Linked DNA regions of Blastopirellula sediminis. The protein of the gene in region 1 interacts with the protein of each later gene in a pairwise test. Links are inferred from orthologs where the notes say so. Each region holds a gene or a part of one and is shown in the gene's direction. Other genes may lie near its edges. The genes, in order: hypB and LOC68_RS04240.

Region 1 (3,257 bases):
GAAAGTGGGGAGGAGGCTCCATGAACGCCGATTCGCAGCCAGAAGAACGAACGATCGAAGTCAAAGCGATCTCTCGCGTCGAAGGTGAGGGGAAGCTCTATGTAAAGCTGCAAGGCGAGTCGATCGAGCAGGTTCAACTGAGCATTTACGAACCTCCCCGCTTCTTCGAGAGCTTTTTGCGGGGACGTCAGGTACACGAAGTTCCGGACATTACCGCCCGGATCTGCGGCATCTGTCCGGTCGCCTACCAGATGAGCAGCTGCCATGCGCTGGAGAAGGCGCTGGGGATCGCGATTTCGCCCGAGATTCGCCTGCTGCGGCGGCTACTCTATTGCGGCGAATGGATCGAGAGTCACTGTCTGCACATTTACCTGCTGCACGCGCCCGACTTTCTCGGCTACGAAAGCGGCATCTCAATGGCGGTCGATCATCGCGAAGCAGTCGAGCGGGGACTGGCGATGAAGAAGATCGGCAATCAGCTGGTCGAAATCCTCGGCGGACGGGCCGTTCATCCGATCAATGTGACGGTCGGAGGCTTTTATCGGGCGCCAAGCGTACGCGATCTGAAAGCGTTGCTGCCGCGGCTTGAGTGGGGACTGGAAGCGGCGCTCGAGACGGTTCGTTGGGTGAGCCGGTTTGAGTTTCCCGATTTTCCGGTTCCTTATGAACTTGTTTCGCTGAAGCACCCGGACGAATACCCGCTGAGTGACGGAAACGTTTTTTCCTCTGCTGGACTCGACGTGCCGGTGGAAGAATACGAAACGCATTTTCAAGAGACGCAACTGCCGCATAGCACGGCGCTCTATAGTGCCCGAACCCCGGGAGATGCGTTCTATCTGGCGGGTCCGCTCGCGCGGCTGAACAACTGTTACGAGCAACTGTTACCGACAAGCAAACGCGCGCTGGAGGAAAGCGGCCTCCGTTTTCCGCTCACCAATAACTTCCACAGCATTGTTGCTCGCGCGGTGGAAGTCGTCTTCGCCTTTGAAGAGGCGATCCGGATCGTGCACAGCTATCAGGCGGAACTGACCCCTTCCCGAATTCCCTACGAAATTCGACAAGGCGAAGGTTGTCACGCTACCGAGGCGCCGCGCGGGTTGCTTTACCATCGCTATCGAATCGGCGAAGACCCGCTGATTGCGGAGGCGAAGATCGTTCCCCCGACCGCGCAAAACCAAGGACAGATCGAGGCCGATCTGCGCGAGTATCTGCGGCAACTGTTGTCGCTCGACGATGCGGCGATCGCGCAGAAGTCGGAGCATATGATCCGCAATTATGACCCCTGCATCAGTTGCGCGACCCACTTTTTGCAGTTAACCGTCGATCGCGGCCAAGATCCCGCTTCGCCAAAATCGGAATGAAGGCGCTGAACGATGTCGACCGAAATCATCCTCGAAAAAGATATCCGCACCCTTCGCCGGGAATCGGCCGCCGCGTTCCAGCAGCGGATGGAGCGGCAGGGAACGTTCGTCGTGCGGTTGCTCTCTTCGCCCGGTTCGGGCAAGACGACTCTCTTAGAGCAAACGGCGCGGCGTCTTGGCGACGAGTATCGCGTCGGCGTGCTGGTAGGCGATATCGCGACGGAGCGCGACGCCGAGCGTCTCGCGCCCCTGGCCGCGACGGCCCAGATCACTACCGGCGGCGCATGCCATCTGGAGCTGCCGCTGGTCGAAAAGATTTTGCCGCAGTTGGGGGAGGAAGCGTTCGACTTTCTGTTTATCGAGGACGTCGGCAATCTGGTCTGCCCCGCTTCGCATGACCTGGGAGAACATTTTCGGGTGCTGGTCCTCAGCACGACCGAAGGGGACGATAAGCCGGGGAAATATCCGAAGGCGTTTCGTACCAGCCAGGCGGTCGTGATCAACAAGATCGACTTGTTGCCCTACGTTCCGTTTTCGGTCGAGCAGGCCATCGCCGACGCGAAGGACGTGCAAGGAGAGCTCGTCTTCTTTCCGGTCTGCGCGCTGCGTGGTGAAGGTGTCGACGCATGGTGCGACTCGCTCGTCGAACGACGGAGACAGATGCTGACGAAAAACGGTGGGAAGGAGTAACCCGGTTTGTCTGCGATCACCGACAATGCGAAGGTGGAGACGGCAGCGCAGGTCGCGCTCCGCATTTCGCTGGCGGGACGCTTGCAAGGGATTGGCGTCCGGCCGGCAATTTATCGCTTGGCGATGGAACTTGGAGTTGGGGGTCAGGTGCGGAATTGCCCGCACGGCGTGGAGCTGGATGTCGCAGGAAGTCAGGCGCAAGTCGCCGAGTTTCGACGTAGACTGCGTTCTTGCTTGCCAGGGGAAGCCAACGTTACCAGAGAATCTTACGCAGACGCTCCCCTCGCTCGCTTTTCGGAGTTCTCGATCCTTCAAGACGACTCCTCTGCTGCGATCGTCACGTCGGTTCCGGTCGACGTCGCGGTCTGTGCAGACTGTCTGGCGGAAGTGCGACGTCCGGGCGATCGCCGTTACCGTTACCTGTTCAACAGCTGCGTGAAATGTGGGCCGCGCTATTCGATCATTCGGCGGATGCCGTTCGAGCGAGACTCGACGGCGATGGCGGAGTTTCCCCTTTGCGACGAGTGCCGACAGGAATATAGCGACGTAGAAGATCGCCGCTTTCATGCGCAGACGATCTCTTGTCCGAAATGCGGTCCGCGGATCTGGAGCGTATCGCAGGCAGGCGAGATCGAGCGTGACCAGGAGGCAGCGCTGGAAGCAGCGGCCGCGGCGCTGCTCGGCGGTGAGATTGTCGCCTTGAAGGGGCTCGGCGGGTATCAGTTGCTTGTCGATGCGACCAGTGACCCAGCGGTCGAGCGATTGCGGCAAAGGAAAGGTCGCGCCAGCAAACCGCTGGCCGTCATGGTACGAACCGAAGCGGACGCCGCGCGAATGGCGGTGATGAACTCGGTCGAGCGTCACGCTTTGACTTCCTCGGCTAACCCGATTGTGTTGCTGGTGGCGAAGCGGGGAGCTACCGTCGCTCGGTCGGTGTTTCCGGGGCTCAATACGATCGGCCTGTTCCTTCCGACCACGCCGCTGCATGATTTGCTATTAGAACGAGTCGGCCGCCCGCTGGTTTGTACCAGCGGAAATCGGGAAGGAGAGCCGCTCGCCTACAGCATTGAAGAGGCCGAGTCGCAACTTGCGGAGATCTGTGATCTGTGGATCCATCACAACCGCGAGATCGTTCGCCCGATCGACGATAGCGTGGTCCGCGTGTTTCAGGAGCAGCAGGTGACGCTTCGCCTGGCCCGCGGGTTG
Region 2 (3,295 bases), 1.6 Mb from region 1 along the record:
CGCCGACGGCGCCCTCTCGCACCACCACGGATCTTGCCCTACTACGGTTTCTGGCTGACGTACACCGGTTCCTTTACCTCCTCGTACTCGGCGATCAGCTGTTTGGCCCGCGTCTGCACATCAAGTTGCTGCGTCTGATTCACCAGTTGCTCCAGTTCCCGATGGTTGGTAACCAACTGACGGACGGCCGGTTCGAGCAACATAATTTCGGCCAGGCCGCTTCGCATGCCGACGGTCGTCGTCACGATCGAAGAGAGCGAGCGATTCAGACCGCGAATCGTTTCGACGTTTTCCACCAGGCCGCCGATCGAATCGCTCAGCGTCGCCGCTTCCTTCTGAATCTCGTCAATCTGACGCAAATTCGCTTGGGTAATCGCCAGTCGCGGCGATTGAGCGTTCAGGTACTCGCAAATCCAGACCATCTCGTCGAGCGAAGACAAAGCCTGTTCCGAGTTGCGACGATTGTCGGCCAGCACGCCGTGCAGTTCGGCCGAATCGGCCGCGACTTCCGCCGCCAGATCGAGGGCCGATTGGGCCGAAGCGATGTCGTCGCTTAGTTGCAACTGCTTATCCAGAACGCTGGCGACCCGATCGACCGTCAGCTCGTTTTCTTCGAGCGATCCGGCGATGTGCTGCATCTTCGCCTGGTTGTGGGCGAGGGCGTCGAGCGAACGCTTGGCCGAATCGTGGGCCGACGCCAGGTCAATCAGCTGGTACTGAACCATCTTCTGCTGATCGAGGGCGGCCGCCAGTTCGCTGGCCAGGCATTGTTGATTCACGATCTGCTGTTGCAGCTCTTCCATGCGAGCCAACACCGCGTTGGCGTCGTCGATTCGCGAAGCGGCCGCTTCGACCTTAGCGAGCGTATGTTCCAGTTCGCCGGCCAGCAGTTGGTTTTCAGCCAGCGACGTGCGCTGACGGCGCAACTGTCCCAGCAAAGAATTGGTCTTCGCGGCGTCGTCCGCATATCCGGTCAAGACTTGAATGTCGTGACGCGACTCGGCAAGTTCCGACTTCAGCGAAGCGAGCTCGCGATGAAAGTCTCGCTGAGCGAAGAACATCCCGCCCGCGGCGCCGGCTGCGATGCCGAGCAAGACCAGGGCGAAGGTAACGAATCCTGATCGTTCGTCGCTAGAAGCGTAAAGATCGTTGGAATCGTGATATTTCGAACGAGTTGACATAGATTTCCTCCGTGGCGTAATTGCGTGCTCTTTCCGTGCTCCCCGCCCTTTTGTTATCGATTCCGTCGCCGCAAACGGAAAAGAGAAGTGCTTGCGTTTCCGCAATCTTTTCGCAAGTCCCCAGGAACAGCCTGAACAACCGCTAAATCACGAATCTGGCGGAAAAACGGCAATTAGGCGTTCCCTCGCATTTGCAACTAGCTAGAAGGGCCCGGGGAACTTAGACTACAGGCAATCTTTCTTTACTAGGGCTGCATGATGAATATTGGAAAAAACTCGGTCGTCACCATCGACTACACCCTGAAGGACGACGACGGCGAATTGATCGACACCTCTAGCGGAGGCGATCCGCTTGTCTACCTCCACGGGATCGGCGCCCTGATCCCCGGCATGGAGTCTGCGCTGGAAGGCAAGAAGACGGGAGACATCTTCCAGATTGTCGTTTCGCCGGACCAAGGCTATGGCGAGTATGACGAAGACGACGTCATGGAGATCGAACTCACCGCTTTCGAAGATCCGAGCCAAGTCCAAGTCGGCATGGAGCTGGTCCTCGAAACGGAAGAAGATGGAGAGTTCGCCGCGGTCGTAACCCAAGTTGGCGACGGCGTCGCCATCGTCGACCGCAATCATCCCCTGGCCGGAATGACGCTGCACTTTGATGTCGTCGTCCGCGACGTCCGCGAAGCGACCCCGGAAGAAATCGACCACGGGCACGTCCACTAACGGACGAGCCGGGCCCGGTCATTCGCCAAACGTACTCTTGCTGCGCAGAATGTGGTGGTAGTGCTGCGCGAAGCGGTGGGCCTCATCGCGCACGTATTGCAACAGCCGCAGCGCATAGGCGTGGCGGCTCAGTCGCAATGGTTCCGACTCGCCGGGGCGGAAGATTTCTTCTTCCTTCTTGGCGAGCGAAATCAACGTCGGCGGTTCAATTTGCAAATCGCGAAACGCGGCGAGTGCGGCGTTCAACTGCCCCTTGCCGCCGTCGATCAGCAGAATGTCGGGAAAGACTTCCCCTTCGGCATGCAGCTTTTTGAATCGCCGCGCGACGACTTCGTGGATGCTGCGAAAGTCGTCGACCCCTTTGACCCCCTTGATCTTGTAGCGGCGATAGCCCGGCTTGAACGGCAATCCGTCGAGGAATTGAACCAGGCTCGCGACCGTCTCGCCTCCTTGCAGGTGGGCGATGTCGACCCCTTCGATCGACCGCGGCGTGCTCGAGAGTTGCAACACTTTCCGCAGCCCGGCCAATCCTTTTTTTGGATCGATGTAAAAGACTTCGGGCTGAGCATGCGTCTCGAGTTCCCCCCGCTCATCGAGTCGCTCGAGCATATCGATCTCGTCCCGTAGCTTCGCCGCTTTTTCAAACTGCAAAGCCTTCGACGCTTCGAGCATCTCTTCCCGCAGTTGCTTCAGCAGTCGATCGCGACTCCCTTCCAAAAACATCTGCAAGCGGCGGATGTCTTTGCGATATTCTTCTTTGGTGATCCGTAGATTGCAGGGAGCGGTGCATTGATTGATGCTCGCGAGCAGGCAAGGACGGAACCAGCGCCACCGTTCGTCGTTTTCGTCGATATCGAGACTACAGGTCCGAAACTTGAAGATCCGCTGCAGCACTTGAATCGCGCCGCGCAATGCCCCGGCGCTCGCAAAAGGTCCGTAAAGCTTGGCGTTCTTCTCTTGCGGCTCGCGGGTGAACTCGACGCGGGGAAAGTCTTCCCGCTGCGTGATCATCAGGTAAGGGAACGACTTGTCGTCTTTGAGATCTTTGTTGAACTTCGGCTGGATGTCTTTGATCAGCCGCGATTCCATCAAGAGTGCGTCGACTTCGCTGTCGGTTTCGACGTAGTCAGCATCGGCGATCTCTCCGACCCAATAGCCGGTCCGAATATCGACCGCCGCTTCGGCGTTGAAATAGCTGCTGGCCCGGCTTCGGAGGTTCTTCGCTTTGCCGACGTAGATCACACGTCCTTGGGCGTCCTTCATCAGGTAGACGCCTGGGGTGGTCGGAAACTTGCGCACCTTATCGGCCGCCAGTGTGAAGGGGACATGCTCTTGCGGCTTCCCCTCAGTAGAGCGGTTTTCGGCGGGGGGCGGAGTTTCGGCGGAGTCGG

Evidence for each region.
Region 2: the proteins of hypB (region 1) and LOC68_RS04240 interact in binary tests that used the Escherichia coli proteins (3 or more experiments, as listed by UniProt). The link is inferred for Blastopirellula sediminis from one-to-one orthologs.

What each region holds. Positions count from the first base shown.
Region 1 is NZ_JAJKFT010000004.1:1,739,254-1,742,510, forward strand. What follows is about bases 271-3,212. They hold hypB (hydrogenase nickel incorporation protein HypB), read left to right. Parts: upstream 271-1,373; coding sequence 1,374-2,051; downstream 2,052-3,212. Other genes in these bases: LOC68_RS10760 (Ni/Fe hydrogenase subunit alpha), read left to right, coding at 271-1,361; hypF (carbamoyltransferase HypF), read left to right, coding at 2,058-3,212. In the rest of the region: NADH-quinone oxidoreductase subunit B family protein, read left to right, coding at 1-24; more of Ni/Fe hydrogenase subunit alpha, read left to right, coding at 21-270; more of hypF, read left to right, coding at 3,213-3,257. UniProt on the Escherichia coli protein: Involved in the maturation of [NiFe] hydrogenases. Required for nickel insertion into the metal center of the hydrogenase. Exhibits a low intrinsic GTPase activity, which is essential for nickel insertion.
Region 2 is NZ_JAJKFT010000004.1:97,661-100,955, reverse strand. Bases 192-3,171 are described here. They hold LOC68_RS04240 (FKBP-type peptidyl-prolyl cis-trans isomerase), read left to right. Parts: upstream 192-1,439; coding sequence 1,440-1,904; downstream 1,905-3,171. Other genes in these bases: LOC68_RS04235 (excinuclease ABC subunit UvrC), read right to left, coding at 1,923-3,167; LOC68_RS04245 (hypothetical protein), read right to left, coding at 192-1,181. In the rest of the region: more of hypothetical protein, read right to left, coding at 42-191. UniProt on the Escherichia coli protein: Folding helper with both chaperone and peptidyl-prolyl cis-trans isomerase (PPIase) activities. Chaperone activity prevents aggregation of unfolded or partially folded proteins and promotes their correct folding.